DNA from 4 places in the Lacticaseibacillus sp. 866-1 genome. Region 2 is predicted to be linked to each of the others. Evidence: predicted binding sites of a transcription regulator. Region 2 holds the regulator's gene; each other region holds the start of a gene.

Region 1 (7,315 bases), on a different contig from region 2:
CCGGCCGCTGACGCTTCACGCCGAGTTCACCGATGGCACGACTCTCGCTGGTGAGGCTGAAATCACGGCCGCCGGCAAGCACATTAAGCGGGTTTGGGTCACCGATACCGATGACGCCCAAGAACCTGAGGCCATGCCACAGGTGATCGACGCGATTTTGGCGGCGGATGTCGTGGTGATGGGGCCAGGGAGTCTGTTCACCAGCGTGCTGCCTAACTTGATGATCAAGAACTTGGGCCAGGCGGTGCTCAAGACCCGCGCGGAAGTCATTTATGTCGTCAACATCATGACACAAAAGGGCGAGACCGAGCGTTTCACCGATGCCGACCACGTGCGGGTGTTGAACCGGCACCTGGGGGCCAACTTTGTTGACACGGTACTGGTCAACATTGCCCCGGTGCCCAAGAATGCGCTGGATGCCCAGAAGTACAACGAAATCTTGGTGCCAGTGCGCCCAGACTACCAAGGCCTGCGAGACTTAGGCTGCCGCGTCATCTCGGCTGATTTTCTGAAGCTGCGGGACCGTGGGGTGTTCCACGATGGGGACAAGGTGGCGTCCGAAATTTTGAACCTGGCCTTTCAGGTTGGCACGATGAAAAAAAGAAAGCGGTGAGTGAATGGCCAGTTTTGCTAGCACAGTTAAAAAAGAACTGACCCAACTGGAGGTTCACCCGGAGCACGCGAAGGCGGAACTGTCTGCACTGATTCGGATGAACGGGACGTTGGCAATTCAGGCGCACCAGTTCGTGCTCAACGTCCAAACGGAGAATCCCGCCATCGCGCGCCGAATCTACAGCTTGATCCGCCAAGTTTACCATCATGAAGCTAACCTGATTGTTCGGCGCAAGATGAAACTGAAGAAGAACAACCAGTATGTGGTCCGCCTGACCACAGGGGTGAACGCCGTTTTGGAAGATCTGGATATTCTGGACGGGCGCGACATGTCGATCCGCACTGCGGTGTCCCGAAAGGTGCTGGACGAGCCGCAGCGGGAACGCTCTTATCTTCGCGGCGCATTTCTCGCCGGGGGTTCAGTCAACAGTCCGGAGACGTCCCGGTACCATCTGGAAATTTATTCTCTGTACAAGGACCACAACGATGATGTGCTGAAGATGATGAATGATTTTGGGTTAAATGCCCGTACCGTTGAACGGCGCAGCGGTTGGATCGTGTACCTTAAAGAAGCCGAAAAGATTGCGGACTTTTTGCAGGTGATCGGTGCGACCACGGCCATGCTTAAGTTCGAGGATGTTCGGATTGTCCGCGACATGCGCAACTCCGTCAATCGTCTGGTTAACTGCGAAACCGCCAACTTGAATAAAACCATCGATGCAGCGCAAAGGCAGATTGAGAATATTAACGCCCTGAAAGACCGGGGCCTGCTGGAAGGTCTGCCGTCCAAACTGCGGGAAATCGCAGAGCTGCGGCTTGCACATCCTGATGTTTCGTTGAAGGAGCTAGGGGAAATGGTGCCCAGCGGCGTGATTTCGAAGTCCGGGATCAATCACCGGTTGCGGAAACTGAACCAGATTGCAGAAGGCAGTCAGCAGGCCGCTGAAAGTTGACACTTCCATTACTTAATTAAATCGTCTACAATAAGCTCGATAGAAAAGATGGATATGACGTCACTGGAGGCGAGCATATGACTAAACCGATCCGTTTGAATGAACAGCTGTGTTTTTCCATATACAAAGCGCAAAAACAATTTAACCACTTTTATTCGCAGGCGCTGGCCAAGTACAAGTTGACTTATCCGCAGTACATCACGCTGCTGTCGCTTTACGAGCACGGCACGATGTCGGTCAAGGAAGTCGGGCAGACGCTGAACCTGGACTCTGGGACCTTGACGCCGCTGATGAAGCGGATGGAAAAGGACGGCTGGATCTCACGCAAACGCTCTGCGCAAGATGAGCGCCGGGTGGATGTCAGTTTGACCCAGAAGGCCAAAGACATGCGCGATGAGATTTACGATCATGTGGGTTCATGCATGACCTATCTGGATTTTCCGGAAAAAGTGTATGAAGCGATCAAGAGCCAGGTTGACACGGTCGATCAGCATCTGACGGCCATCCCTGACGAGAAGCTGCAGTGAACGCGGGCCTGAATTTGGCTTGAGGGTTGCATTTTGGCCGGCGCTCCCGTAAAATAATTGAGTACTTGCGCGGTTAGTGTAATGGATCGCACGTGAGATTCCGGTTCTCGAAATCCGGGTTCGACTCCCGGGCTGCGCAGCATTCAAGGAAGACGCCACTAGTTGGCGCCTTTTTTAATGCCTGCAGCAGGTGGTTGAGGGCTCGCGAGGCGCGTGAGTATGCTAAACTATCCCTGACCCGAAAAGTTGGTCAAAGTCTTTGACCTTTTTTGACGTTAGTGCTAAGCTTGGCACTGTACTTAGAAGAGTGCTAATACTCGTTAGGAGGTTCCGCTATGTTAGTTCCGACAGTGATTGAACAAACCAGCCGCGGCGAGCGTTCTTATGATATTTACTCCCGCTTGCTTAAAGACCGGATCATCATGCTGTCCGGGGAAATCAATGACCAGGTTGCAAACTCCGTCATTGCGCAGCTTCTGTTCCTCGACGCACAAGACCCTGATAAAGATATTTACCTGTACATCAACAGTCCTGGTGGTGTGATCACCTCTGGCCTGGCGATGCTGGACACGATGAACTTGATTCACGCCGATGTACAAACGATCGCGATCGGCATGGCTGCATCGATGGCGTCGGTGCTGCTCGCCGGTGGGGCGAAGGGCAAGCGGTTTGCGCTGCCTAACTCTGAAATCTTGATTCACCAGCCGTCTGGCGGTGCCCAAGGCCAGCAGACCGAGATTGAGATCGCCGCTGAGGAGATTTTGAAATCGCGCAAGAAGCTGAATAAGATCCTGTCTGACGCCACTGGTCAGACGGAAGCCAAGATCAAGAAGGATACGGAGCGCGATAACTATATGACCGCTCAGGAAGCCAAGGATTACGGCTTAATCGATGATATTTTGACCTCGAAGGCCGACCAGAAGTAATCCTGAAATCGAGCACTCGCGCATAGATGCGGGTGCTTTTTTGATGAAAAATAGGTGAGAACTCATCCGAATGACCAGTTTTGAAAACCCCGTCCCCAAATTAGAGAACGGTTTCTTTCCGAAAATACGCGCAGGCTCAGCATAGATTCTTCCAAAATTGGAAGAGTTTTCGGCTTTTAGGCAAATCCCTTGCACCGTTTTCAGCAGGTGGCTATAATAGAAAGCGTTGGTAAGGGAGATCCGGTGTGTCTGGGGTCCCAAAATTTTTTGCTACTACTGGGTCACTATGTGGCACGGTAGGACGCCAAACGACCCACGAAAAGGACAATGAGCTATGCATTCTGAGTTCGCTTGGATCGAAGCAATCGCGCCTGATTTCATGGGCGTGATTACGCAACGCTATCAGATCTTGCAATTCATCAGCTGGATGTCGCCGGTCGGTAGACGGGCGCTTGCTGAGCAGATGAAGCTGAGCGAACGAGTTCTGCGCACGGAAACCGAGTTTCTGCGTAAGCAAGGCCTGATTGAAAGCTCAAAGTCTGGCATGGTCCTTACCAGCCAGGGTATCGAAGTTTTCCAAGGCTTGGAGCAGTTCATGAATCGGCTGCTGGGGTTCAAGGAAGACGAGAAGCATCTTGCCGAAAAGCTTGGCATTGAGCACTGCCTGATTGTTAGCGGTGACGCGGATCAAAGCAGCCGGGTCTTGGACGAGATGGGGAAGCAGTTAAACTCCACTCTCCAGCTGATCCTGCCCAGCGGCCAGTTGACCATTGCGGTCATGGGCGGCACAACAATGGCGCGCGTGGCCCAGCAGATGACGTATAAGCTGTCTGCAGGCCGCGAGTTAACCTTTGTGCCAGCACGCGGCGGCGTCGGCGAGGCGGTGGCAATTCAAGCCAATTCGGTTGCCGCCAGCATGGCAGAAGCAACGGATAGTAAGTACCGGGTGCTGTACATTCCTGAAAATGTCAGTGCGAAAACTTACCAGCCACTGCTCCAAGAACCGGCGGTCCGTGAGGTGCTCCAATTAATTGACAATGCCCAGGTTGTGATTCATAGTATAGGAGATGCATTGATCATGGCTAAGCGTCGATCGATGTCTCCTGAGGCCATTGCCGAGCTCACCGAACAGCATGCAGTTTCAGAAACTTTTGGCACGTTTTTCGATGCGAGCGGCAAGGTCATTTACAAGATCCCAAGAATTGGGTTACAGATTCCGGATCTTGATCATATCCCATATGTGTTTGCAGTTGCCGGCGGCCGCTCCAAGGCCAAGGCAATCGCAGCATATATGAAAAATGCGCCGAGTCGGACGTGGCTCATCACGGACGTCGGCGCCTCAAATGCGATTTTAACTGGGGAAACCCGTTAGAATAAAACTCTTATTTCCTAAAGGAGGAAATTTTAGCATGACTGTTAAAATTGGTATCAATGGTTTTGGCCGTATCGGTCGTTTGGCCTTCCGTCGCATCTTTGAATTAGGTGCCAAGAGCAACGATATTGAAGTTGTTGCCATCAACGATCTGACCAGCCCAGCGATGTTGGCTCACCTGCTGAAGTATGACTCAACTCACGGCACTTTCCCTGGTGAAGTCAGCGCTACCGACAACGGTATCGTTGTTAACGGCAAGGAATACCGTGTTTATGCTGAACCTCAGGCTCAGAACATTCCTTGGGTTAAGAACGACGGCGTTCAGTACGTTCTCGAATGCACAGGCTTCTACACCTCAGCCGAAAAGGCTCAGGCTCACTTGGATGCCGGCGCAGAACGTGTTCTGATTTCCGCACCTGCTGGCAAGATCAAGACCATCGTTTACAACGTAAACGATGACACCTTGGACGCTGACGACAAGATCGTTTCCGCCGGTTCTTGCACGACCAACTGCCTGGCACCAATGGCTTACTTCCTGAACAAGGAATTCGGCATCGAAGTTGGTACCATGACAACGGTTCACGCTTACACCTCCACTCAGATGCTGCTTGACGGCCCTGTTCGCGGTGGCAACCTGCGCGCTGCGCGTTCTGCTGCTGTTAACACCATCCCTCACTCAACTGGTGCGGCTAAGGCTATCGGTATCGTTATCCCAGAACTGAACGGCAAGCTTCAGGGCCACGCACAGCGTGTCTCCGTTGTTGACGGCTCCCTGACCGAATTGGTTTCCATCCTGAAGACCAAGAACGTGACGGCTGACCAGGTCAACGCTGCGATCAAGAAGCACACCGATGGCAACCCAAGCTTCGGCTACAACGCTGACGAGATCGTTTCGTCCGACGTTATCGGCACAACCTACGGCTCAATCTTCGACCCTACCCAGACCGAAGTTACGACCGCCGGTGACTACCAGCTGGTTAAGACGGTTGCTTGGTACGACAACGAATATGGCTTCACTTGCCAGATGATTCGTACCCTGCTGAAGTTCGCGACTCTCTAATTTAAAACCTTAGAGCATTAACGATTTCAACCGTTATGAAGGGGGCGGAGGGAGTATCTCCCTCCGCCTTCTTTTTATGACAACATGTGCAAAAGCACACGCATATCCCTGGCCTCGACGGGCTGGGCTTGCCGTACCAAACACGCTGTTTGGCAGGGCAAACCTAGTCCGCTTGGGACCAGGTGGGTGTGCGCTCAGCATTCCAACATTTTAGGAGGGTTTTATTCAATGGCTAAATTGATCGTTTCTGATCTAGACGTGAAGGACAAAAAAGTCCTGATCCGCGTTGATTTCAACGTGCCGATCAAAGACGGTGTCATCGGTGATGACAACCGTATCGTGGCTGCTTTGCCGACGATCCAGTACGTGATCGATAACGGCGGCAAGGCAATTCTGCTGTCCCACTTGGGCCGGGTTAAGACCGAAGAGGATAAGGCTAAGTTGAGCCTGCGTCCAGTTGCAGAGCGTCTTTCTGAACTGCTGAAGAAGCCGGTCACCTTCGTTCCTGCTACTCGCGGCAAGGAGCTTGAAGATGCGATTGCCAAGATGAACGACGGCGACGTTCTCGTGATGGAGAACACGCGCTTCGAAGACCTTGACGGTAAGAAAGAATCCGGCAACGATCCAGAACTTGGCAAGTACTGGGCATCGCTGGGTGACCTGTTCGTCAATGACGCGTTCGGGACCGCTCACCGTTCCCACGCCTCCAACGTCGGCATTGCGTCCAATATGCCTCAGGCTGCTGCCGGCTTCTTGATGGAAAAGGAAATCAAGTTCTTGGGCGACGCTGTTCAAAACCCAAAGCGCCCATTTGTTGCCATCTTGGGTGGCGCGAAGGTCTCTGACAAGATCGGTGTGATCCGCAACCTGGTACCGAAGGCTGACAAGATCATTGTTGGCGGCGGGATGACTTATACCTTCTACGCTGCTAAGGGCCTGTCAATCGGTAAGTCACTGGTTGAAAAGGATAAAATCGACCTGGCCAAGCAGATCATGGACGAAGCTGGCGACAAGCTTTTGCTGCCAGTTGACAACGTGGTGGCTACGGAGTTCTCGAACGACGCCCCTCACAAAGTTGTTGAAGGTGCGATTCCTGATGGCTACATGGCCTTGGATATCGGGCCAAAGTCCGTTCAGGACATCAAGGATGCCCTGAAGGGTGCCAAGACGGTCGTTTGGAACGGCCCAATGGGTGTATTCGAAATGCCTAATTACGCCAAGGGTACCCTGGAAGTTGGGACTGCGCTTGGTGATTTGAAGGATGCAACCACGATTATCGGTGGCGGCGATTCGACCGCTGCGGCTAAGCAGCTTGGTATCGCACCAAAGATCACCCACATTTCCACTGGCGGTGGCGCAAGCCTTGAATACCTGGAAGGTAAGACTCTGCCAGGCATCGCGGCAATTTCCGACAAGTAAGTTTCAATTCTGAAAGGAAGTTAATTATGCGCACACCTATCATGGCCGGGAACTGGAAAATGAACAAGAACCCGGAAGAAACACAAGCATTTCTGAACGGCGTTAAAGGTAAATTACCAGAATCCAGCAAGGTTCAGACCGTGATTGCCGCACCGGCAATTGATCTGAGCACCCTGGTTGCTGGCGCCAAAGGCACTCCGCTTCAGACCGCGGCAGAAAACTGCTACTTCGAAGACGCAGGTGCCTTCACCGGCGAAACCAGCCCGAAAGCCCTGAAAGAGATGGGCCTGGACTATGTCGTGATTGGCCACAGCGAACGCCGCGGCTACTTCCACGAAACTGACCAGGACATCAACAAGAAGGCCAAGGCCATCTTGAAAAACGGCCTGCTGCCGATCATCTGCTGCGGTGAAAGTCTTGAACAGCGTGAAGCTGGTCAGACCAAC
Region 2 (7,315 bases):
TGACCCCAGCGTCGATGGCGTGCTGCCAATCGCGCTGGGGGCGGCGACGAAGGCCGTGCCGGCGCTGATGGCGCTGGGCAAAACCTACACGGGCAAAGCGACGCTCGGCTTTGCGACGGAAACTGAGGACCTCGACGGGGCTGAGGTGTCCCGCGTGACCTTAACGGCCCCGTTTACCGATGCGCAGATCGATGCCGCGCTGTTAACGTTGACCGGCGAGATCACGCAAACGCCGCCAATGTACTCGGCGGTCAAGGTCAACGGGCGCAAGCTTTATCAGTACGCTAGAAACGGCGAAACCGTCGAGCGGCCGACTCGCCAAGTTCACGTTTACGAATTTAAGCGGACTGCGCCCAGCACGTTTGATGCGGCAAGGGGGACGCAGGACTTCACGTTTGAAGCCAAAGTCTCAAAGGGGACGTACATTCGCACCCTTGCGGTGGATGCCGGCCGGGCGCTGAAGGTGCCGGCCGTGATGGCGCAGCTGACGCGCACGCAAAGCGGGGGGTTCAAGCTCAGCGACACGCTTGATTTACGTCAGTTGACGCGCGACACCGCCCCGGCAGCTGCGGTCGCTCATTTGCGGCCCATCGAATTCGCTTTTCCGGACCTGCCGCTGATGGCGCTTTCGGCCAGCCAGTGGGACGCGGTCAAAAATGGGCGCGGCTTGCCGCTAGGCACTGCCGCGACTGATGAAATCGGCCTGACGTACCAAGGCGTCTTTAAGGCGCTGTACCGCAAAGAGGCGGCCGAGTTTCGGCCTGCCATGATGTTCTTGGCTAATGCCGGCATTGGCCAAGGTTGATGAGGAGATAATTATGCAAGTGATCGATATTCACCCGCCGCTTGCGGCGGCAGCAGTTCCCAGCCAGCCCATCGTGCTGGCGTTGGGGTTTTTCGACGGCGTTCACCTGGGCCATCAGGCGGTGATTGGCCGCGCGCGGGCAGAGGCTGACAAACGCGGCCTGAAGCTTGCAGTCATGACGTTTGATGTGCATCCGGCGGTGATTTACCGCGGTGTGCCGGCCAGCTCGGTCAAATACCTGTCCCCGCGGCCGCGGAAGAGTGAACTGATGGCGCATTTTGGCGTCGATCTGCTGTACTTCATCCACTTTACCCCGGCGTTTTCAAAACTTTCGCCCCAGGCCTTTGTCGACCAGTACCTCGTTGTCCTGAATGCCGCGGTCGTGGTCGCTGGCTTCGACTACACGTACGGCAAACGCGATATCGCCAACATGAAGACACTGCCGCAGTACGCTCAGGAGCGGTTTGAAATCATTACGGTGCCCAAGACGGTTGATGCCGGGGAAAAGGTTTCCTCGACGCGGATTCGCGAGGCGCTAGACCTTGGCGATGTGGATCTGGCAAACCACTTGCTGGGTTATCGCTATCAAACAAGCGGCACGGTGGTGCACGGCGAGGCGCGCGGCCGCACGATTGGCTACCCGACCGCAAACGTCCAGGCACCGGCCGAAGAGCGCATCCCCGGCATTGCCGTGTACACGGTGCGCCTGCAGGTCAACGGCCAGTGGTACCCGGGGATGGCGTCGGTCGGGCGCAACATCACCTTTGGTCCGGGGCGCCCGGTGACGGTGGAGGTCAACCTGTTTGATTTCCACCAGGATATTTATGATGCGCCGGTGCGCGTCGAGTGGATGCACCGCTTGCGCGGGGACATGATGTTTGATTCAGCGGCGGGGCTGGTTGCCCAGCTTGCCCAGGACGAAAAGGACGCCAAGGCGTTTTTGAAAGGGCTGACGGATTGATGGCTGGGGCTTATGTGCATATTCCCTTCTGCTCTCACATTTGTTACTACTGCAATTTCAACAAGGTCTTCATCGAAGGTCAGCCGGTTGACGATTACGTCGACATGCTGATTCGCGAGATGCACCTGGTGATGGCCAGTCATCCCGATGAAAAAATCGAAACCGTGTACGTTGGCGGCGGCACGCCGACCACGCTGACGCCGGTGCAGCTGGAGCGCTTGATTTCCGGCATTCGCCGCGAGCTGCATTTCGACCACGGCGAGTTCACCTTCGAAGCGAACCCCAACGATTTGCTCGAAAAGGATAAGCTGCGCGCGCTGCATGAAAATGGGGTCAACCGCCTGTCAATTGGGGTGCAGTCGTTTAACGACGCCATTTTAAAGGCGATTGGGCGCACGCACCGGGTCGCCGATGTCTACCAGGCGATCGCCAATGCGCGGGCAGTGGGCTTTGAGAATATTTCCATCGACCTGATTTTTCGGCTGCCCAAGCAGACGCGCGAGGACTTTTTGGCGAGCCTGCACAAAGCCTTGGCACTTGATCTGCCGCATTATTCGACGTATTCCCTGATCTTGGAAAAAAAGACGATTTTCTATAACCTGATGCGCTCCGGGCGGCTGCAGCTGCCGAATCAGGACGCGGAAGCCGACATGTACCAGGACGCGATCGACCTGATGGAAAGCACCGGGCGCCATCAGTACGAGATTTCTAATTTTGCCAAAACCGGTTACCAGTGCCAGCACAACTTGCTGTACTGGCGCAACGAGCATTACTTCGGCTTTGGCGCCGGGGCGTTTGGCTACGTCGGCCGCGATCGGTACCACAATTTCGGGCCGATCAAGCAGTACCTGGACCCGCTCCACAACCACAAAGTGCCGGTGATCGAACATCACCTGGTGCCGCTGGAAGAGCAAATCGAAGAAGAGATGTTCCTCGGGCTGCGAACCCGGGAAGGGGTGTCTCAGAAACGGTTTGCAAAGCGCTACCACATGACCATCAATGAGGTGTACGGGCAGCTGTTGAAGGACCTGAGCGACCAGCAGCTGGTCACGGTTGATGGGGATGCCGTGCGCCTGACAAACCAGGGGCAGTTTCTCGGCAACGAAGTCTTTCAGCAGTTTTTGCTCGATGACCCACTGATTTGACCCCGCGTACTTGCGCCTATTTTCAGAAAAACACACGTCGGTCTCAGTCCTGGGGCCGATTTTTTCGTGAAAACGGCGAAATTAGCAGACTGAGGTTGACTTTGCTAACGGCCATTGGTATATTAAGTATTGTACTTAGCACTCAAATGGTTTCAGTGCTAAAAGAAGGTGGGATTATGTTGACGAAACGCCAACTACTCGTCTTGAAACAGATCATCCGCTCCTACACCGAAACCGGCCAGCCAGTCGGTTCCAAAGCGTTGATGGCGCAGTTGCCGGTGCATGTCAGTTCGGCAACGATCCGCAACGACATGGCGGCGCTGGAAGACGAGGGTCTGATCAGAAAGACGCATAGCAGTTCTGGCCGCGTCCCATCGACTAAGGGTTACCGTTTCTACTTGGACAACCTCGTCGAGCCAGCCGCGGTCACGCCCAACGAGATTGCTGCGATTCAGCAAGGCTTCGGGGGGCATTTTTACAAGATCGATGAAATTGTCGCCCAAAGTGCGCGCATTTTGTCGAACCTCACAAATTACACCGCAATCACCTTGGGGCCTGAGGTCACCAACTTAAAACTCACTGGGTTTCGGTTGGTGCCGCTGGGCAATCATCAGGTGATGGCGATTTTGGTCACGAGCAATGGCAACGTTGAAAGTCAGCTGTTCACGCTGCCCCCGGAAGTCGGCTCTGACGAAGTGGAGAAGGCCATTCGCATCATCAACGATGAGCTGGTCGGCTTATCGCTCGGCGAAGTCGCCCAAAAGCTTCAATCAGAAGTGCCGGGGTTGCTATTCAAGTACATGACCAGCCCGGACGGGTTCCTGGACCTCTTCGGCAACGTGCTCCGCAAGGCGGCTGAGGAACGCTTCTATGTGGGCGGGCGTCTGAATCTCATGGATTACCTGGGCGACTCGGATGTGGATCAGCTCAAGCGGCTGTTAGCCATGATGGATAATGATCAAGGCAGCCAGCGCCAGGCGTTCAATACGTTGCTTGGCCCGCTTCATGATTCCCATATCAAGGTCAAGCTGGGCTCGGAGCTGACGCCGGATGTGCTTGAGAATCTGAGCCTATTGACCGCGAACTACTCAGTCGGCGAACACGGGACTGGGATGATTGCCCTGATCGGGCCGACCCAGATGCCGTACTCGAAGATGATCGGTTTGCTCGATGCCTTCCGCGAAGAACTCGCAAAACGGCTGACCGATTACTACAATCATTTTGATCAGTGACAGGAGGCATGAATTTGACAGACAAGCAAACCAAGAAGACGCAAACCGCCAAGCAAACTGCGGCAAAGGCTGAACCAAAGCCTGAGGCCAAACCAAAAGCGGCCAAGCAGCAACCAAGTCTGCGGGATGAAATCGAGGAAGAGATGAAGGACGACCTCGAGGAAGAAGTCCAAGACTCCGGCGTGGATGTTGAAGCCCTGCAAAAGGACCGCGACGAGCTCGAGGATAAGTACCTGCGCGCCGCCGCCGAGATCAACAACATGAACAAACGCTTCAATAAGGAGCGCGAGGACATGGCCAAGTACGACGGGCAAAAGCTGGCCACTGCGGTGCTCCCAGTTCTGGATAACCTGGAGCGCGCGCTGGCCACCGAGGTCACGGACGATGCCGCGCAATCTTTGAAAAAGGGCGTCGAGATGGTGTACAGCCACCTCGATAACGCCCTCAAGGAGAACGGCGTGACGGAGATCACGGCGACCGGGAAGTTTGATCCGAACCTGCAGCAAGCCGTGCAAACCGTTCCGGCGGATAAGGATCACGCGAAGGATACCGTGGTTCAGGTCCTGCAAAAAGGCTACAAGCTCAAGGATCGGGTCCTGCGTCCAGCGATGGTCGTCGTTGCAAATTAGTTAATCAAAACTGTTAAAAGAAGGGATTTTACTATGAGTAAAGTTATTGGGATCGACTTAGGGACTACCAACTCCGCGGTCGCCGTGCTCGAAGGCGGCCAGCCAAAGATCATCACCAACCCGGAAGGCAACCGCACCACACCGTCTGTCGTTGCGTTTAAAGACGGCGAGATTCAAGTCGGCGAAGTTGCCAAGCGGCAGGCCATCACCAACCCAGACACCATCACTTCGATCAAGCGTCACATGGGCGAGGCCGGCTACAAGGTTAAGGTCGGTGACAAGGAATACACCCCGCAGGAAATTTCTGCGATGATCCTGCAGTACATCAAGAAGTTCTCTGAAGATTACTTGGGCGAAGAAGTGACCGACGCGGTCATCACGGTACCGGCTTACTTCAACGATTCGCAGCGTCAGGCGACTAAAGATGCCGGCAAGATCGCGGGTCTGAACGTTTCTCGCATCGTCAACGAACCAACTGCGTCCGCCCTGGCTTATGGCCTGGACAAAGGCGACAAGGACGAAAAGGTCCTGGTTTACGACCTCGGCGGTGGGACGTTTGATGTCTCCATCCTGCAACTCGGCGACGGCGTGTTTGAAGTGCTGTCGACGAACGGGGATACGCACCTGGGCGGTGATGATTTTGATAACAAGATCATCGACTGGCTGGTCAGCGAGTTCAAGAAGGATAACAACATCGACTTGTCCAAGGACAAGATGGCGATGCAGCGTCTGAAGGATGCCGCTGAAAAGGCGAAGAAGGATCTGTCTGGCGTTTCCCAGACGCAAATCTCCCTGCCGTTCATTTCTGCCGGTGCCAATGGCCCGCTGCACTTGGAGCGGACACTGACGCGTGCCCAGTTTGACCAAATGACCGCCGACCTGGTTGCCAAGACCAAGGTCCCAGTGGATAACGCGATGAAGGATGCTGGCTTGTCCAACTCAGACATCGACAAGGTCATCCTCAATGGTGGGTCGACCCGGATTCCGGCCGTTCAAGACGCGGTCAAAGAGTGGACCGGCAAGGAACCAGACCACAGCATCAACCCTGACGAAGCCGTTGCCCTTGGCGCTGCCATTCAGGGTGGGGTCATTTCCGGTGACGTCAAAGACGTTGTCCTGCTCGATGTCACCCCATTGTCTCTGGGAATCGAAACGATGGGCGGCGTGTTCACCAAGCTGATCGACCGCAACACCACGATTCCAACCTCCAAGAGCCAGGTCTTCTCGACTGCGGCTGACAACCAGCCGGCCGTTGACATTCATGTCCTGCAAGGCGAGCGGCCGATGGCTGCGGACAACAAGACGCTTGGCCGCTTCCAGCTGACTGACATTCCGGCGGCCCCACGGGGCGTTCCTCAGATCGAAGTCAAATTCGACATCGACAAGAACGGCATCGTGCAGGTTTCCGCGAAGGATCTTGGCACTGGCAAATCTCAGAACATCACGATCAAGAGTTCGTCAGGCCTGTCGGACGAAGAAATCGATCGCATGATGAAGGAAGCCAAGGAAAACGAGGAAGCCGACAAGAAGCGCAAGGAAGAAGTCGACCTCAAGAACGATGTTGACCAGCTGATCTTCCAGACCGACAAAACCCTGAAGGATCTTAAGGGCAAAGTCTCCGACGATGAGATCAAGAAGGCGCAGGACGCAGAAGACGCCCTCAAGAAGGCCCAGCAAGAAAACAACATCGAAGACATGAAGACCAAGCGCGACGACTTGAACAAGATCGTGCAGGATCTGACCGTCAAGCTGTACGAGCAGGCGCAAAAAGAGCAGCAGGCTAAGGGCGGCTCTGATGCCCAGGGCAGCGGCGCAACCGGCACCGCTGACAAGGGCGACGACGGCAAGACCTTCGATGGCGAGTACAAGGACGTCAACGACGACAAGAAGTAACCGTCTGTCCGTGTGAAAAGCCAAGGCCAACTGGCTTTGGCTTTTTGTTTGGTGAGGCAGTTTTGCGCGCCTTGCCCAAAATATGGTATCCTGAATAAGCTTTTTTGGGCGCGAGCACCCAATTCAAGGAGGCAACAATGGCAGACAAGGATTATTACGAAACACTCGGTGTCGCCCGGGATGCCAGCGATGACGAAATCAGGAAGGCCTTTCGACAGCTTTCCAAAAAGTACCATCCCGACATCAACCACGCGCCGGGTGCTGAGCAAAAATTCAAGGAAATCAACGAAGCGTACCAGGTCCTGTCCGACCCGCAAAAGCGTGCGGCGTATGACCAGTACGGCTCAGCCGACGGGGCCCAGGGCGGGTTTGGCGGTCAGGGCTTTGGTGGTCAAGGCTTCTCCAATTTTGGTGGCGGCAGTGCCCAAGGCTTTGGCGGGTTTGACGACATCTTCAGCCAGTTCTTTGGCGGCGGGCAAGGCGGCGGCCAAAGTGCCAATGCCCCGCGCCAAGGCGCCGATTTGCAGTACCGCATGGACTTGACCTTTGAAGAGGCGGTGTTCGGCAAGGACACCAAGATCTCTTACGATCGCGAAGCCGTGTGTCACACCTGCAACGGCTCGGGTGCGAAGCCTGGGACGAGTCCAGTG
Region 3 (7,315 bases), on a different contig from region 2:
AATGCCCTGAGCTAGGCTACCCATCCCGCTAAGTTCGCGAACCCTGCGCACCTTGCACCTTGCAAAAAAAGCCGGAACATCGCTGTTCCAGCCGCTTGCAATGTAAAGATTACTTGTCCTCGACCTGTTTGCCGTCTAGGCGCTTGTATAGGTCGACAATTTCGCCCGCAAGATCGCGGAATGTGATGCTGGTCATCAAGTGGTCCTGTGAGTGGACCATCAGCAGCGTGACCTTGGCGTGCTCGCCGTTTGCTTCGGCGGTCAGCATCTTGGTCTGTGAGTTGTGCGCATCCACCAAGAAGCCATCCGCTTCCTTGAGTTTTGCATCGGCGGTTTCAAAATCGCCCTTCTTCGCTGCCTGGATCGCTTCGAACGCGGAACTCTTTGCATTCCCGCCGTTCAAAATGAGACCCATGATCGCATCCATGTTCTGATCTTGTTCTTCTTCAGCCATTGTATTCTCCAATCATCCGTGTCAATTAGTCTAGAAAGCGGTTGCGGTTTACCGCAGCTTACTTGCCGGCCTTTTCGATTGATGACAGGGCTTCTTTGAGCACCTTTTCGCCGTTCATCATGCCGTAGTCCTGCATGTTGATGACTTCAACCGGCAGCTTGCCGTCAACCTTGCTTTGGAACTGACCCAGCAGGTAACGAACCTGAGGCCCGAGCATTAAAATGTCTGGGTTCTTGGTTGCCAGTGCGTTGTCAGCATCGGAGGCAGCGGTTGCAAAAATGTCCGCTTCAACACCCTCGGCCGTTGCGGCCTTTTGCATCTTAGAAACCAGCAGGCTGGTGGACATACCAGCAGAGCATACCAACATAATCGTTTTCTTGTCAGCCATAATTAAAACTCCCCTTTGTGTGAGAATAAAATTTTGCGGCTAGAAGTTTAACCGCTTTCATTGCTACAATGCTATAATAATACGTGGGTACGAAATAAACAAGTCCCATGACTTAAAATTTGTTGGGAGGGGCAACTCATGTATCACGAAATCGCGGAAAAACTGCTCCAGGCGATCCAGGCCGGAGAGTATCAAACCAAATTGCCGACTGAGCAGGAGCTGATGAAGCAGTACGGGGTCAGCCGCAACACGATCAGGCGCGCCATCGATGTGGTTTACCAGCATGGGTTGCTGCGCCGCATCCAGGGCTCCGGCTACTACATCAACAACGTGCAGCTGCAGGGCTCGATGACGATCAACCTCTCGATTGGCGCCGGCAAGTCGCTGGCCAAGCGCGGCCCGCTGACCTCCAAGGTCGTCACCTTTGACCGCGTGCAGGCCAGCGAGATCCCGCTGGCGCAAACGATGAAGGTCAAGGACGACACCGAGCTGTGGCGCATCATTCGCCTGCGTTACTTCAACTCAGTGCTGTACTGTTTGGAAGAGGCGTACTACCTGCGCGATCAGATTCCATTCATCTCGACTGACGCCCTGGATGACTCGATTTTTGACTTCATCAAGGAGACTTACGACATCGATCCTGAATCCTCCGACGATTTCCTGTCTTTGACCACGCTGGGCCCCGACAAGGCCGACTTGATGAACCTGGCCGCCGGCACTTCCCTGCTGACGCTGGCACAGATCAATTACACGCATAACAACGTGGTCTTCAATTTCTCCCAGACCGTGTACAGCTACCCGGGGCTGGACTTTTACTTCCACTCCGCGCACCTCAGCAGCAATTAGCTGCCGCTTGAAAACGCAAAAACGCCGCCGCAAAACTTTTTTCGCAGCGGCGTTTTGTTATGCCTTGGCCGGTTTGGCCGGCTCGTACATATCGGCGTTGCGCCGCCCGGAGCGGGCCCGCAGCGCGTACAAAATGGTGATGGTGTCGACGACTTCCTGCAGCATCGCGCCGATAATCACCGGGATCACCCCAAACGCCGCAATCAGCATCAGGCCGGTACAGATCCCGATGCCGATCCAAACGGCTTCCTTGGCGATGCGCATGGTATCTTGCGAAATGATCACCGCGCAGGCGACCTTGGTCAGGTCGTCGCGCAGGATGACCGCATCGGCGCTTTCGCTGGCAGCTGTGGCGCCGTGTGCGCCCATGGCGATGCCGACATCGGCGACCGCTAGCGAAGGCGCATCGTTGACCCCGTCGCCGACCATGACGACTGGCCGCGCGTTTTTCGGCGTGTTATCCAGCACCTTGATCTTGTCTGCCGGCAGCTGCTCGGCAAACACTTTATCCACCCCGACCTGCTGCGCGACATCATCCGCAATGGCCTGATTATCGCCGGAGATCATCATGGTGTTTTCAACGCCGAGTTCGTGCAAGGCGCTGAGGGTCTGCTTGGCTTCCGGCCGGATGCGGTCAGTGAACGTGATGACGCCAGCAAACTGGCCGTCGACGCTGACGTATACCGCTGTGCTATCGACGCTGGCGTCTGTGCCGGCAAAGCTCGGCTTGCCGACCTTGACCAGCTTGCCGTCAACGGTGGCCTGGACCCCTTCTGCGGTGACTTCCTCGGCGGCGGTGGCGGCCAAAAGTTTGCCACTGCCGACTTCGCTGACTAAAGAACGCGCCAGAATGTGCGTCGACTGCTGCTCCGCACTGGCGGCCAGCTTCAGAAGCTGCGCTTGGTCGAAGCCCGGCTGTGCTTGCACCTGATCGACAGCGAGCACGCCTTGCGTGATCGTCCCGGTTTTATCAAACGCCACGGTCTTAGCGGAAGACAGCTTCTCGAGCGCCGTCCCGGACTTCACAATAATCCCGGCGCGGCTGGTGCGGCTCATCCCCGACACCATTGCGACCGGCGCCGCCAAAATCAGCGGACAAGGGCTCGCGACGACCAGCACCTCGGCAAAGCGCAGCGGGTTGCCGGTGACGGCCCAGGCTACCCCGGCAATCACATACGCCAGCAGCGTGAACGGCAAGGCGTAGCGGTCGGCCATGCGGACAAAATGCGCCGGCCGGGCTTCGGATTCCTTGACCAGCTGCACGATCCCCTGGTACTGGCTGTCTTCGGCACGCTTGGTGACGCGCACGGTCAGGGCGCTGTCGCCGTTGACCGTCCCGCTCATCAGCTCGTCCTTGGGATTTTTTTCAACGGGCTTGGATTCACCGGTCAAGCTGGCCTCGTCGACCATGCTGCTGCCTTCGGTGACAACCCCGTCGACGGGCACGACCTCCTGCGGCTTGACCAGCACGATGTCATCCACGTTGACGTCATCAACCGAAATGTCTTCCTGCTTACCGGCCACCAGCCGGTGCGCCGTGGTTGGGGTGTTGTCGAGCAGCTGCTTGAGGTCGGAGTTGGCCTTGGTGGCCGCGAAGTCCTCCAGCGCGTCACCGCCTGTCAGCATCAACAGGACGATCAGCGCCGCCCAGTACTCGCTCACGGCCAGCGTCGCCACCACCGCCGTGATGGCAAGCAGGTCCACGCCAAACGACCCGCTGCGCAGCGTCTTAATCATGTCCCACAGCATCAACAGGGCAATGGCCGCCCCAATGACCGTGATCACGATCTGCGCCCAGGTCGGCTGATGCAGCCCGAACTCCAAGATCAACGCCACGATCCCGACCGTTAACACCGCCCACAGCCGCCGATAATTTCTCAACGCGCTCACTCCCTTGTTTTATCTAGGCTTAATTATAATCATTCTAATTAAGAAAGTCCAGTTAGTTGCGCGGGGAATTTTCTTTGTCTGGCTCACACTCAATGACGATCGGCCAGGCGACCGTCCCCTCAGCGATCAGCGCCTGAAGCCGGTTGAATAAAAAGAGCAGCCAGGCGAAGCCGATCGCGAAGCCTTGAATCTCAAAGGCGGTCAGGCTCGGGTAACCGAAGACTCGAAAGCCCATGTTCATCAAAAACTCGACCACCCCGATAGCGTACGACGCCCACAGAAATTCCTTGGAGACCTCCGGCAACAGCCACCGCAAGCCGATGATGATAATCAAGATGATGGTGACCAGCATCCCCGCGATCTCGTCATGCAGCACGTGAAACTGCGCGTTGTTCGGGAACACCCCGATGCAGCCCAGATCGATCGCCGCCAGCGTCAACAACGCCCGCAGCGTCGTCAGCCGCCAGGACTTGCGGTGCTGCGCGTTCAACTGCACGAATAGGTAGTCGATCAGGCTGATCATCACCAGCGCGGTCATCACCAGCGTGAGGTTGAACTGCCAGGCGTTTGAGGCCAGCTTAGTGCCCAGAAAACTCAGGTTGTGCTGCCACCACTGCCGGCTGCCGTTTGAGGCCATCGAGATGACCGCCCCCGACACGATCACGATGGTCAGCAGGCTGGACAGCGTAGCCGCGTTGATCCGCAGCGCCATCTGCACCATGAACACATTCGCCAAGATCAGAAAGACCAGCACCTGCAGCACCGCCGTGAAGGGATCAAAGGTCGCCCCCGGAAACAGCGTGCCCAGCACCCAAAAGGTGCCCAGCAGGGCCATGCCCAAAATAATGGCAAACGCCAGCAAGATCACCGGGAAGTTCCGCCAGTACACGGCTTTGGAGAACCGGTTATCCGGATCGTTGCGCGACTGCACAAAGAAGCCGGCAAACAGTGCGATGCCGCCCACGACCCCAAAACCGATGGTGAAACTGGCGATCGACACATCCCCGGTCATCGGGATCACGTGCACCCCGATGTGCAGCCAGTAGAGAAAAATCGCCACCGTTGACACCAGGCTGACCAACAGCGGCCAGATAAAGGCCAGCCGCCCTGACCGGAGGCGGTCCGCTGGGGCCGGCTGGATCACGATGCGATCATTTTTAATAGTCAGTTGCATGGGCGTCTCCAAGTCCCCGCGCAGCTGCGCATAGACGCCAGCCGGCACCGTGACCTTGAGTTCGCTTTTTTCTTTCATGACTGTCTCTCCCCCGTATCCTCTTCCATCATCATACCGTAACGCGCCGGCAAACGCTGGGCAAGACCTTTAAAAATCGCCTGTGAGCCGGGCTTTTCGCCTCTTGCTCAACTCAATTTACCATGGCTGAACGGCGGCACCAAAAAAACGGGCTGCCCGGAGGCAACCCGTTTCCTATAGAGGCGGTAATTCAGTTAGAGGCGGTTAATTAGTCAATATCGATTTGGTGAGGGTCTTGTTCCTGCTCGGTCAGTTTTGGCAAGGTGATGGTCAGAACCCCCTTGTCGTATTGCGCCTTGATGTTCGACTCATCCACGTTCGGCAGGCGGTAGCTGCGGCTCATGGCGCCGTAGCTGCGCTCGCTCATCAGGACGTTGCCCTTGTTATCGGCGTGATCATTAACTTCCTTCTTGTTGACGGAAATATTCAGCACATTGTCTTGATAATTCAGGTGAATGTCCTGCTTGTCGATCCCCGGGACATCGACCTTGGCAACATAACTCTTGTCGGTTTCTTGAATGTCAGTCTTGAGCACCCGGCTCGTGTCGCTAGGCATGAAACGATCGAAGAAACGCGCGCCCAGATCATCGAAGAACGGATCCGTCAACCAGTTGTCACGATTCATAATCTCATTAGCCATGATGCAAAACTTCCTTTCATAATTGTCTGTTGGGTTAGTTCAAACAGGGAAAGCAGCCGCCCTGGCAACCGTCCGGCTCACACCTGCTCGCCTGTCGATCGGGGCTTTAGCTTCTTACCTTGTTTACATAAAGTATTATGCCACGGCTTAGCACTCTTGTCAACAGAGTGCTAACTTTTTTCGAAAAAAATCCCAACGATCCAGCAGAACCGTTGGGGCTGTACTGTTTGTTAGATTAGATAAAGTGAGAAAAGCGTTGGGCTAGGCAAGGCGTAGGCGCGCTCAGCTGGCCAACGCGGGAATGGCTGGCTGCGGTTGTCCTCCGCTAAAACCGGCCATTGTCGCAGCCCGGGTTAACAAACTTTTGCACCGAGCGCCTTCATTTCCTCACGGCGGGCCTGTTCGTCGGCCGGGAGCGGCTGGGCGAAGTCGATCGTGACGGCGCCGTCCAGCACGCCGGAGTCGTCATGCAGGTTCAGCATGCCGCTGTGATAATCCAGCGCAAGGCCGTGGCCGAGGTAGGACAGCTCAAGCGGCCCAGTGGTCAGGTTTAACTTCGTATTGCTGGCCAGCGGCTCGGCATAGTCTGGATCCGGGGTGTCCGCAATCACCAACTGAAACTTGTTGCCGATCGCACAGGTCCCGCCGAGCTTAGAGTATTTGCTGGAGCCGTCGTCAAGCGCCAAGAACAGACGGTCGCCCGGCACGAGCTTGTGGTTCAAGTATTCCTTTGCTGCCTCTGTAATGGTAATTTCCATATCGGTCACCCTTTCAACTAGATTGAACACAACTATTATGTCTTCATCATACCGGCTTGTTCACGTCCTGTCAATTATAACTAACCAAATACTAGTGATTGCTGCTTTCACACACAGGCTTACACCAACTATCCCCAGCAGTTATCCACATCACCCCCTTGATCAACCCTAGCGCTGGTGTTCAGAACATTTTTTGATACCAGATTTCGTGCCCGGAAAAATCAAGCACTTTATTTTTGGCCGGGAGTTATCCACGGTTTTGAACATCGGCATTTCACAAAGTGAGGCGTCCAAAATCGCGTCCTCATCGCCCGTACACGCGTTTGGTTCACAAAGAAAAAAGTTTATCCACCGGCTTTTGACCCCCTGTGGATAAGCCTGTGCACGGGCTGAAAAGTGAGTTATAAACACTATCCACAGAGTTATCCACAGGCAAGGGGTGTGATTATCCTCAAGGCGAATTCACACTTGACAACCCTCACCCGAACAATCCTGGCCATTGGGTGTCCAACTGCCGGAAATTGCCGAAAATAACGCATCAAAAAACCGCGCATCACTGCGCGGCTGATCTCACCCTAATTCAGTTATTTCGCGTTCCCGGTGGTGCCATCCAGCTGATCCGTGGTTTGTGACAGCTTGACGTTGACTGTCTTCTTGTCGCTGCCGCGGTAGTAGGTCAGGGAAATGGTGTCGCCGATCGCGTGCTTGTAAAGCTGGGTGTGCAGGGTCGCGACGCTGTCCACCGCGTTGCCGTCAACGGCGACGATCACGTCGTACTGCTTGAGCCCCGCCTTTTTGGCGATACTGGTCGACGTGAAGCCGGCCACTACGACCCCGTTGGTCACACTGGCAGGCACCTTCAGCAGACTGGACTGCTGGCTGGCCGAAACGCTGGAAAGATCCCGCGCCTCGATGCCCAGTGCCGGCCGAACCACTTTACCGTTGGCCACCAGCTGATTGATGATGGACACGACCTCGTTGCTTGGAATGGAGAAGCCCATCCCTTCGATGGTGGCGTTCGAGTTGCTGGTGCCTGACAGCTTCATCGAGTTGATCCCAATGACCTGGCCGTTCAGGTTGATGAGCG
Region 4 (7,315 bases), on a different contig from region 2:
TGGCCTGACATTTACCGTGACGACCAAAGCCCTGACGTACCTGATTTTTCTGGCGACCGCGGAGACCGTGCGCGGGCAGGGCGTTGGCTCGGCCATCTTGGACCGGCTGGCGGCGCGCTTTGATGGGCGGCCCTTGGTGCTGGCCCTGGAGCCGCAAGATGACGCCGCCTCAAATGTTCGGCAGCGGCGCTCCCGGCTGGCGTTTTACCAACGCAACGGGTTTGTGCTGCAGCCTTACCAGGTGGTCGACCTCGGGGTGGCCTATGACACCATGGCCCGCAACGGCCGTTTTGCGCCAGCGCAGTTCGATGCGCTGATGCGCGGGTACACTGGCTGGTTTTATCCGTGGTATGGCTCCAAAATCTTGCGCAAGTAGTCAAAAGGGGCTAAGCGAGGCATTCGCTTAGTCCCTTCAACTTATTTGGCGTTATTTTTTGGCGACTGTCGGGGTTTCCGGTTTGCTTTCGACAATGGCAATCGCGCCCTTGTCGATGCGTGCCTCGAGGTGCTTGGCCTGCGGGTGATCAAGGTAGAAGTCCGCCACGCGGTCTTCAATTTGCTCCTGAATCACGCGGCGCAGCGGCCGGGCGCCCATCGCGGGATCGTAGCCGAGTTCGACTAACTTCTCCTTGACCGGTTCGGTGACCTTGATGGTCAGGCCCTGGTCCTTGATGTTGGCGTTGGTGTCGTTGATCATCAGGCCCACAATGGACAACAGGGTGTCCTTGCTCAGCGGCTTGAACTCGACAATGTCGTCGAAACGGTTGAGAAATTCCGGCTTGAAGTAGTTGCCCAGCTGGTTCAGGACGGACTTGGTCGTGCCGTTGATCGACGCGCCGAAGCCGACGTTCGCCTCGGCGTCGGTCGAGCCGGCGTTTGACGTCATGATGATGATCGTGTCCTTGAAGGAAACGGTGCGGCCCTGGCTGTCGGTCAGGCGGCCGTCATCGAGGATCTGCAGGAACATGTTCATCACATCTGGGTGCGCCTTTTCAATTTCGTCCAGCAAAATCAGGCTGTACGGATTGCGGCGGACTTGCTCGGTCAGCTGGCCGGCTTCTTCATAGCCGACGTAGCCCGGAGGCGAACCGATGAGCTTGGACACGCTGAATTTTTCCATATACTCAGACATGTCAAACCGGATCATGTTCTGCTCGGAACCAAACAGTTCCTTGGCCAGCTGCTTGGCCAGCTCGGTCTTGCCGACCCCGGTCGGACCAACAAAGAGGAAGCTGCCGATTGGGCGGCCGGTCTTGTTGAAGCCGATGCGGTTGCGGCGAATGGCGCGGCCGACTTTTTCGACCGCCTCGTTTTGGCCGATGACATGGGCCTCAAGGTCAGGCACCAGGTTCTTGAGCTGCTCTTGCTCTTGCTGCTTGAGCTCGCCAACGGGGATGTTGGTCATCTTTTCGACAATCTGCTCCATGTCCTTTTCGGTGACCGTTGGCGTGTCTTCCTTTTCCTGCTTTTCGTCTTGCTGCTGCATCTTCTGCAGCTTGGTGACCTGATCGCGGTAGAAGGCGGCCTTTTCGTAGTCTTCCTGCTTCAAGGCGCCTTGCTTCTGCTTTTCGGCTTCGGCAATCTTGTCCTTGATGGTTTGCGGATCGGCTACGGTAATGGTCAAGTTCTTGCGCGAGCCGGCCTCATCCAGCAGGTCGATGGCCTTGTCAGGCAGGAACCGGTCCTGAATGTAGCGGTCGGACAGGTTGACGGCGGCCTCGATGGCGTCGTCGGTGTACTTGACGTGGTGGTAGGCCTCGTAGCGCGGCTGAATGCCCTTTAAGATCTTGATGGTCTCTTCAGGCGACGGCTCTTCGACGGTCACCGGCTGCAGCCGGCGGGCGAGAGCGGAATCCTTTTCGATCTGGCGGTACTCGTTAGAGGTCGTGGCCCCGACGAGTTGCAGTTCGCCGCGGGCCAGCGCCGGCTTGAGGACGTTGCCGGCGTCCATGCCGCCTTCGGCATTGCCGGCACCGACGATTTCGTGGATCTCGTCGATGAAGAGAATGATGTTCGGATTCTTCTTCAGCTCGTCGATGAGCTGCTGCATGCGCTGTTCAAACTGGCCGCGAATTCCGGTGCCTTGCACCAGAGACACGACGTCCAGCTGGATGACGTGGCGGTCTTGCAGCTTGGTTGGGACATCACCGTTTGCGATCTTAAGCGCGAGCCCCTCGACCACGGCGGTCTTGCCGACCCCGGCTTCCCCAATCAAAACGGGGTTATTCTTGGTCCGGCGGTTCAAAATTTCGATAACGCGGGCGATTTCCTCGTCCCGGCCGATGACTGGGTCGATTTCGCCGTTCTTGGCCTTGGCGGTCAAGTCAACGCCGAACTGACCTAAGACGGAATTGCCGCCTTGGCCAGGCCGGTTGCCGCCGCCATTGTCGCCGCGCCCGCTTTGAGTGGGTGGGGTTTGGTCCTGCGGCTGCTGCTGGCCGTTTTGGCCGGAAGCCATCGCCCGGAAGATGTCATCGAGACTGCTGAAGCCGAACGGATCATTGTTTGCATTCGTTGGTTGCATAGTGCCTCCTGCTTGTTGTTTCAACTGCTGGTAGCAGTTTTGGCATAGGTTGATCTCTTGGCGTTGGCCATTCACGTTGGTGTACAAATGAATGGTAGCCGGATTTTGATGGCAATTTTCACATAGCACCGTTGTTCACAACCTTTCTTATCTAAGTCCTTCCGCGCAAAGGACGCGGAAAAGTCAAACCAGGCTTTGACCTTCTTTGACCTTGACTCCAGTGTACACCGCGAAAAATTAAATGCAAGCACTCTTACCGTGAGAGTGCTAATTTTTTCGCGAAATTCAGTGCGACTGCGGTTTCAGCGCTGGTCAACGGCCTGTCTCTAGTCTAAAATAGTGACGGAAAGGGGGCAAGCATGTGGCATCAGACTATGTCCAAATGATGAATGATCTCCGCGCAGGTAAAATTACGGAGATCAAGATCGAACCCGAGACGTTTGCCGCTTTTCGTGAGGCCTGGACCAATTATCCGGCTCGCAAGGAAATCGTCGGCCAGGCGGAGCGCGGGGGCACGATTTTGTACCATTATCAGTCCGCCAAGGGGCAATAAAACCAGCCATGATACTTGTTCTGAAAGCGGAATAATGGTAAGGTTTACAAGAAATAGAATGCAAATTCTATTCGGCAAAAGTTTATACACAAAGGAGCAGATTACTCATGGAAAAACACGAATTTAATGTTGTTGCAGAAACAGGTATCCACGCTCGCCCAGCCACTCTCTTGGTTCAGGCAGCCAGCAAGTTTAACTCTGACATCAACCTGGAATACAAGGGGAAGAGCGTTAACTTGAAGTCCATCATGGGCGTCATGAGCTTGGGCGTTGGCCAAGGCGCCGACGTCACCATCTCCGCTGAAGGCGCAGACGAAAAGGAAGCTATTGCTGCCATCGAAGAGACCATGAAAAAGGAAGGCTTGTCTAACTAATGACTAAGAACCTGAAAGGGATCGCGGCAAGTGACGGCGTCGCTACGGCGAAGGCCTACCTGCTCGTGCAACCCGATCTGTCATTTTCGAAGTCAACTATTGAAGATACAGACAAAGAGGTCGCACGTCTGCACACCGCGCTCGACCAGAGCATTGCAGAACTGAAGATCATCCGGCAAAAAGCAGCAGAGTCGCTGGGCGAGGAAGAGGCAGAAGTCTTCGACGCGCACATGACCATGCTGGCCGATCCGGAATACATCGGGGCCATTGAAAAGCAGATCACAGACGATAAGGTCAACGCAGAAACCGCCTTGAAGTCTGTTTCCGACGGCTTCATTGAAACCTTTGAAGCGATGACCGATAACACCTACATGCAAGAGCGCGCCGCGGATATCCGCGACGTCTCGACCCGGGTGCTGTCACACCTCTTGAACCGGCCGCTGCCGAACCCGGCATTGATCGATTCTGAAGTGGTCATCGTGGCGCATGATTTGACGCCTTCAGATACTGCTCAGCTGAACAAGAAGTACGTTAAGGCGTTTGTCACCGACATCGGCGGCCGGACCGCGCACAGCGCGATCATGGCGCGCTCGCTTGAGATCCCGGCTGTGGTCGGGACGGACACGGTCACGACGGACGTTAAAAACGGCCAGACCATCACCGTCAACGGCTTGACCGGTGCTGTGACGATCGACCCGAGTGCTGACCAGATCCAGGCTTCCGAACAGGCAGCCAAGGATTTTGCCGCACAAAAGGCCGAATGGGCGCAGCTGAAGACGGCTAAGACGGTGACGGAAGACGGTCAGCACTTCGAAGTCGGCGCCAACATTGGGACCCCGAAGGACATGGACGCGGTGCTTGCCAATGGTGCTGAAGCCGTTGGCCTGTATCGTACCGAGTTCTTGTACATGGACTCGTCGGAGCTGCCAACCGAAGACGATCAGTTCGAGGCGTACAAGACCGTGCTCGAGCAGATGGACGGCAAGCCTGTCGTGGTTCGCACGATGGACATCGGCGGTGATAAGAAGCTGCCATACCTGCCACTGCCACACGAAGATAACCCGTTTTTGGGCTACCGGGCGATTCGGATCAGCCTGGACCGGCAGGACATCTTCCGCACCCAGTTGCGGGCCTTGCTGCGGGCTTCGGCTTACGGCAATCTGCGCATCATGTTCCCGATGATCGGTACAGTCAACGAATTCAAGGCGGCCAAAAAGGTCTTCTTGGAGGAAAAGGACAAGCTGGTCAAGGAAGGCGTGAAGGTTGCTGACAACATCCAAACCGGGATGATGATGGAAGTACCTGCCGCGGCCGTGTTGGCGGATCAGTTCGCCAAGGTCGCAGACTTCTTCTCCATCGGCACCAACGATTTGATTCAGTACACCATGGCGGCGGACCGCGGCAACGACCGCGTGTCTTACCTCTACCAGCCTTACAACCCATCGATCTTGCGCTTAGTGAAGCACATCATCGATTCGGCACATAAGGAAGGCAAGTGGGCCGGCATGTGTGGGGAAGCCGCTGGCGACCCGATCATGGTGCCACTCTTGGTCGGCATGGGGCTCGACGAGTTCTCCATGTCCGCGACCTCTGTCCTGCGCGTGCGTAGCCAGATGAAGGGCCTTTCGGCAAGTTACCTGAAGACCCTCGCAGAGCGGGCCACCACCGAATCCGTGACCAACGAAGACAACATCAAGCTGGTCAAGGAATTTACCGAGAAACACTAATTGAACGCAAAATGAACGCGTCCCTGCTTTGGCAGAGGCGCTTTTATTGTGCCCTGCTGAATCAAGTTTGACAGCGGATACATCAACCTCTAGACTAATTTGTGTAGACAAATATGGTTATGGAGATGGCAAAATGGAATTAGCTGTGATTGATATTGGCGGCACTTCGATTAAATTTGCGCGGTGGGACGGGACAGCCCTGCAGGACCGGACGGCGGCGCCAACGCCCAAAACGCTGGCTGAGTTTTACGGACTCTTGGCCAACAAGGTAACGAAAATGAAGGCGGATCACCCCATTACAGGGGTGGCCATCTCCAGTCCCGGAGCGGTCAATCAGGCGACCGGCGTGATCGAAGGTGCCAGCGCCTTGCCGTACATTCACAACTTCCCGATCCAGCCTGAGCTGGAGAAGCGCTTCGGCCTGCCAATGGCATTCGAAAATGACGCGAATTGCGCCGCCTTGGCCGAAGTCGCAAGCGGTGCGGCTAAGGGCAAGCAGCGCGTGGCGATGCTGGTGCTTGGCACCGGCGTCGGCGGGGCGCTGATCGCAAACGGCCGGGTCGAACACGGGTCCCACCTGCTGGGCGGCGAGTTCGGGTTCATGCTGCAAAACGGCAAGTCCGTGTCCGCCCAAGCGACGGTCGTTAAGCGCTGCGAGAACTACGAGAAGCGCACGGGTAAAAAGATCACCGGTGAGGCGCTGTTTGCGGCTGCCGATGCCGGCGACCGCGTGGCGCACGAGGAGGTCGAAGGCTTCTTTGAGGCCCTGGCCGAAGTCATTTTCAATCTGCAATACAGCTACGACCCCGAGCTGTTCCTGCTGGGCGGCGGGGTGTCGCGCAACCCGGCGCTGATCCCGGGCATCGAGCGCCACATGGACGGCGTGTTCAAGACAATCGAGATTGCCACCCAGCGGCCGGTCATCAAGATCTGTCAGTACACCGATGCGGCCAACCTGATTGGGGCCGTGGTCAACTACCAGCAGCACGCAGCCAAATAACTAAACTAGGATGCAGTGAACCGCAAGCCAGACTTGCGGTTTTTTTATGTTTTGAATAAACACGAACAATAATTTATTAAAGTGCTTACTTTGTTCCTGAAAACTGTTGAGCGATTTGCCGCGCCGTGCTAAACTCAAAGCAAATACGAAAGCAGGTGACGATTCGTGACAGTTGCAGTAGTGATGGGCTCCACCTCGGATTGGCCAACGATGAAGCAGGCGGCGGCTTTGCTCGACCAACTTGCGATTCCGTACGTCAAGCACGTGATCTCGGCACATCGGATGCCGACGCAGTTGCAGCAGTTCGCCGCAGCGGCGCGAGCCAACGGCATCGACGTGATCATCGCTGGGGCCGGTGGGGCGGCCCATTTACCCGGCATGCTGGCGGCCAACACGACGGTGCCGGTCATCGGGGTCCCCATTAAAACCCGAACATTAAGCGGGATGGACTCACTGCTTGCCATTGTGCAGATGCCGGCCGGGGTGCCGGTGGCCACGATGGCGATCGGCGAGGCTGGGGCCAAGAATGCGGCGCTGATGGCCGCGGCGATGCTGGCCATCCGCGACGCGAAGGTTGAAGCTCGCCTGACCGCGTTTCGCACTGCCCAGACGCAGCAATCGATCGAAAGTGAGGCAGATTTAGATGATTAAGCCAATCTTGCCGCCAGCGACGATTGGCATCGTCGGCGGTGGCCAGCTGGGGCGGATGCTTGCCCAGGCGGCCAAGACGATGGGGTACACCGTTGGCGTGCTCGATCCGACGCCGAACGCGCCGGCCGGCCAGGTCGCCGATTTTCAGCTTCAGGCCGACTATGACGATCACCAGGCCCTTGATGAGCTCGCGCGCCGCAGTGACGTGTTGACTTATGAATTTGAAAACGTCGACCTTGCCGCGCTTCAAGAGGCCAGTAAGCAGGCGGCGCTGCCGCAGGGCACGCAGCTGTTAGCCATCACGCGCGACCGCGTGAAGGAAAAAACGTTCCTGCGCGACCACGGGGTGCCCACGGCAGATTTTGCCGCCGTGCCGGAGCGGGCCGCGCTGATCCCGGCGATCCATGCGGTCGGGGTCCCGGCCATTTTGAAAACCACGACCGGCGGCTACGACGGCCACGGCCAGCTGGACATCAACTCGGACCA

What was found. The regulator HrcA, encoded in region 2, represses chaperone genes, less so after heat shock. The targets are predictions, from matches to a motif close to TTAGCACTCNNNNNNNNNGAGTGCTAA.
Region 1: clpP (ATP-dependent Clp endopeptidase proteolytic subunit ClpP) is a predicted target of HrcA. The motif match lies at 2,380-2,406, and genes of this name have one in related genera.
Region 3: JUE30_RS08075 (Hsp20/alpha crystallin family protein) is a predicted target of HrcA. The motif match lies at 5,618-5,644, and genes of this name have one in related genera.
Region 4: JUE30_RS05805 (ATP-dependent Clp protease ATP-binding subunit) is a predicted target of HrcA. The motif match lies at 2,769-2,795, and genes of this name have one in related genera.

The regions. Positions count from the first base shown of each region.
Region 1 covers NZ_BOLU01000001.1:167,499-174,813, reverse strand. The annotation lists gene yvcK (uridine diphosphate-N-acetylglucosamine-binding protein YvcK) at 1-613, shown strand, start outside; gene whiA (DNA-binding protein WhiA) at 618-1,565, shown strand; gene JUE30_RS00945 (MarR family winged helix-turn-helix transcriptional regulator) at 1,643-2,092, shown strand; tRNA gene JUE30_RS00940 (tRNA-Arg) at 2,160-2,231, shown strand; gene clpP (ATP-dependent Clp endopeptidase proteolytic subunit ClpP) at 2,428-3,018, shown strand; gene JUE30_RS00930 (sugar-binding transcriptional regulator) at 3,353-4,390, shown strand; gene gap (type I glyceraldehyde-3-phosphate dehydrogenase) at 4,428-5,450, shown strand; gene pgk (phosphoglycerate kinase) at 5,679-6,869, shown strand; gene tpiA (triose-phosphate isomerase) at 6,896-7,315, shown strand, end outside.
Region 2 covers NZ_BOLU01000009.1:58,751-66,065, forward strand. The annotation lists gene truB (tRNA pseudouridine(55) synthase TruB) at 1-805, shown strand, start outside; gene ribF (riboflavin biosynthesis protein RibF) at 819-1,766, shown strand; gene hemW (radical SAM family heme chaperone HemW) at 1,766-2,911, shown strand; gene hrcA (heat-inducible transcriptional repressor HrcA) at 3,088-4,143, shown strand; gene grpE (nucleotide exchange factor GrpE) at 4,152-4,772, shown strand; gene dnaK (molecular chaperone DnaK) at 4,806-6,665, shown strand; gene dnaJ (molecular chaperone DnaJ) at 6,803-7,315, shown strand, end outside.
Region 3 covers NZ_BOLU01000023.1:11,440-18,754, reverse strand. The annotation lists gene JUE30_RS08100 (PTS lactose/cellobiose transporter subunit IIA) at 110-454, opposite strand; gene JUE30_RS08095 (PTS sugar transporter subunit IIB) at 513-842, opposite strand; gene JUE30_RS08090 (GntR family transcriptional regulator) at 981-1,688, shown strand; gene JUE30_RS08085 (heavy metal translocating P-type ATPase) at 1,746-3,569, opposite strand; gene JUE30_RS08080 (hypothetical protein) at 3,631-4,830, opposite strand; gene JUE30_RS08075 (Hsp20/alpha crystallin family protein) at 5,039-5,470, opposite strand; gene JUE30_RS08070 (iron-sulfur cluster biosynthesis family protein) at 5,824-6,228, opposite strand; gene JUE30_RS08065 (S1C family serine protease) at 6,813-7,315, opposite strand, start outside.
Region 4 covers NZ_BOLU01000014.1:24,264-31,578, forward strand. The annotation lists gene JUE30_RS05800 (GNAT family N-acetyltransferase) at 1-376, shown strand, start outside; gene JUE30_RS05805 (ATP-dependent Clp protease ATP-binding subunit) at 428-2,653, opposite strand; gene JUE30_RS05810 (hypothetical protein) at 2,886-3,077, shown strand; gene JUE30_RS05815 (phosphocarrier protein HPr) at 3,185-3,451, shown strand; gene ptsP (phosphoenolpyruvate--protein phosphotransferase) at 3,451-5,178, shown strand; gene JUE30_RS05825 (ROK family protein) at 5,312-6,178, shown strand; gene purE (5-(carboxyamino)imidazole ribonucleotide mutase) at 6,362-6,829, shown strand; gene purK (5-(carboxyamino)imidazole ribonucleotide synthase) at 6,822-7,315, shown strand, end outside.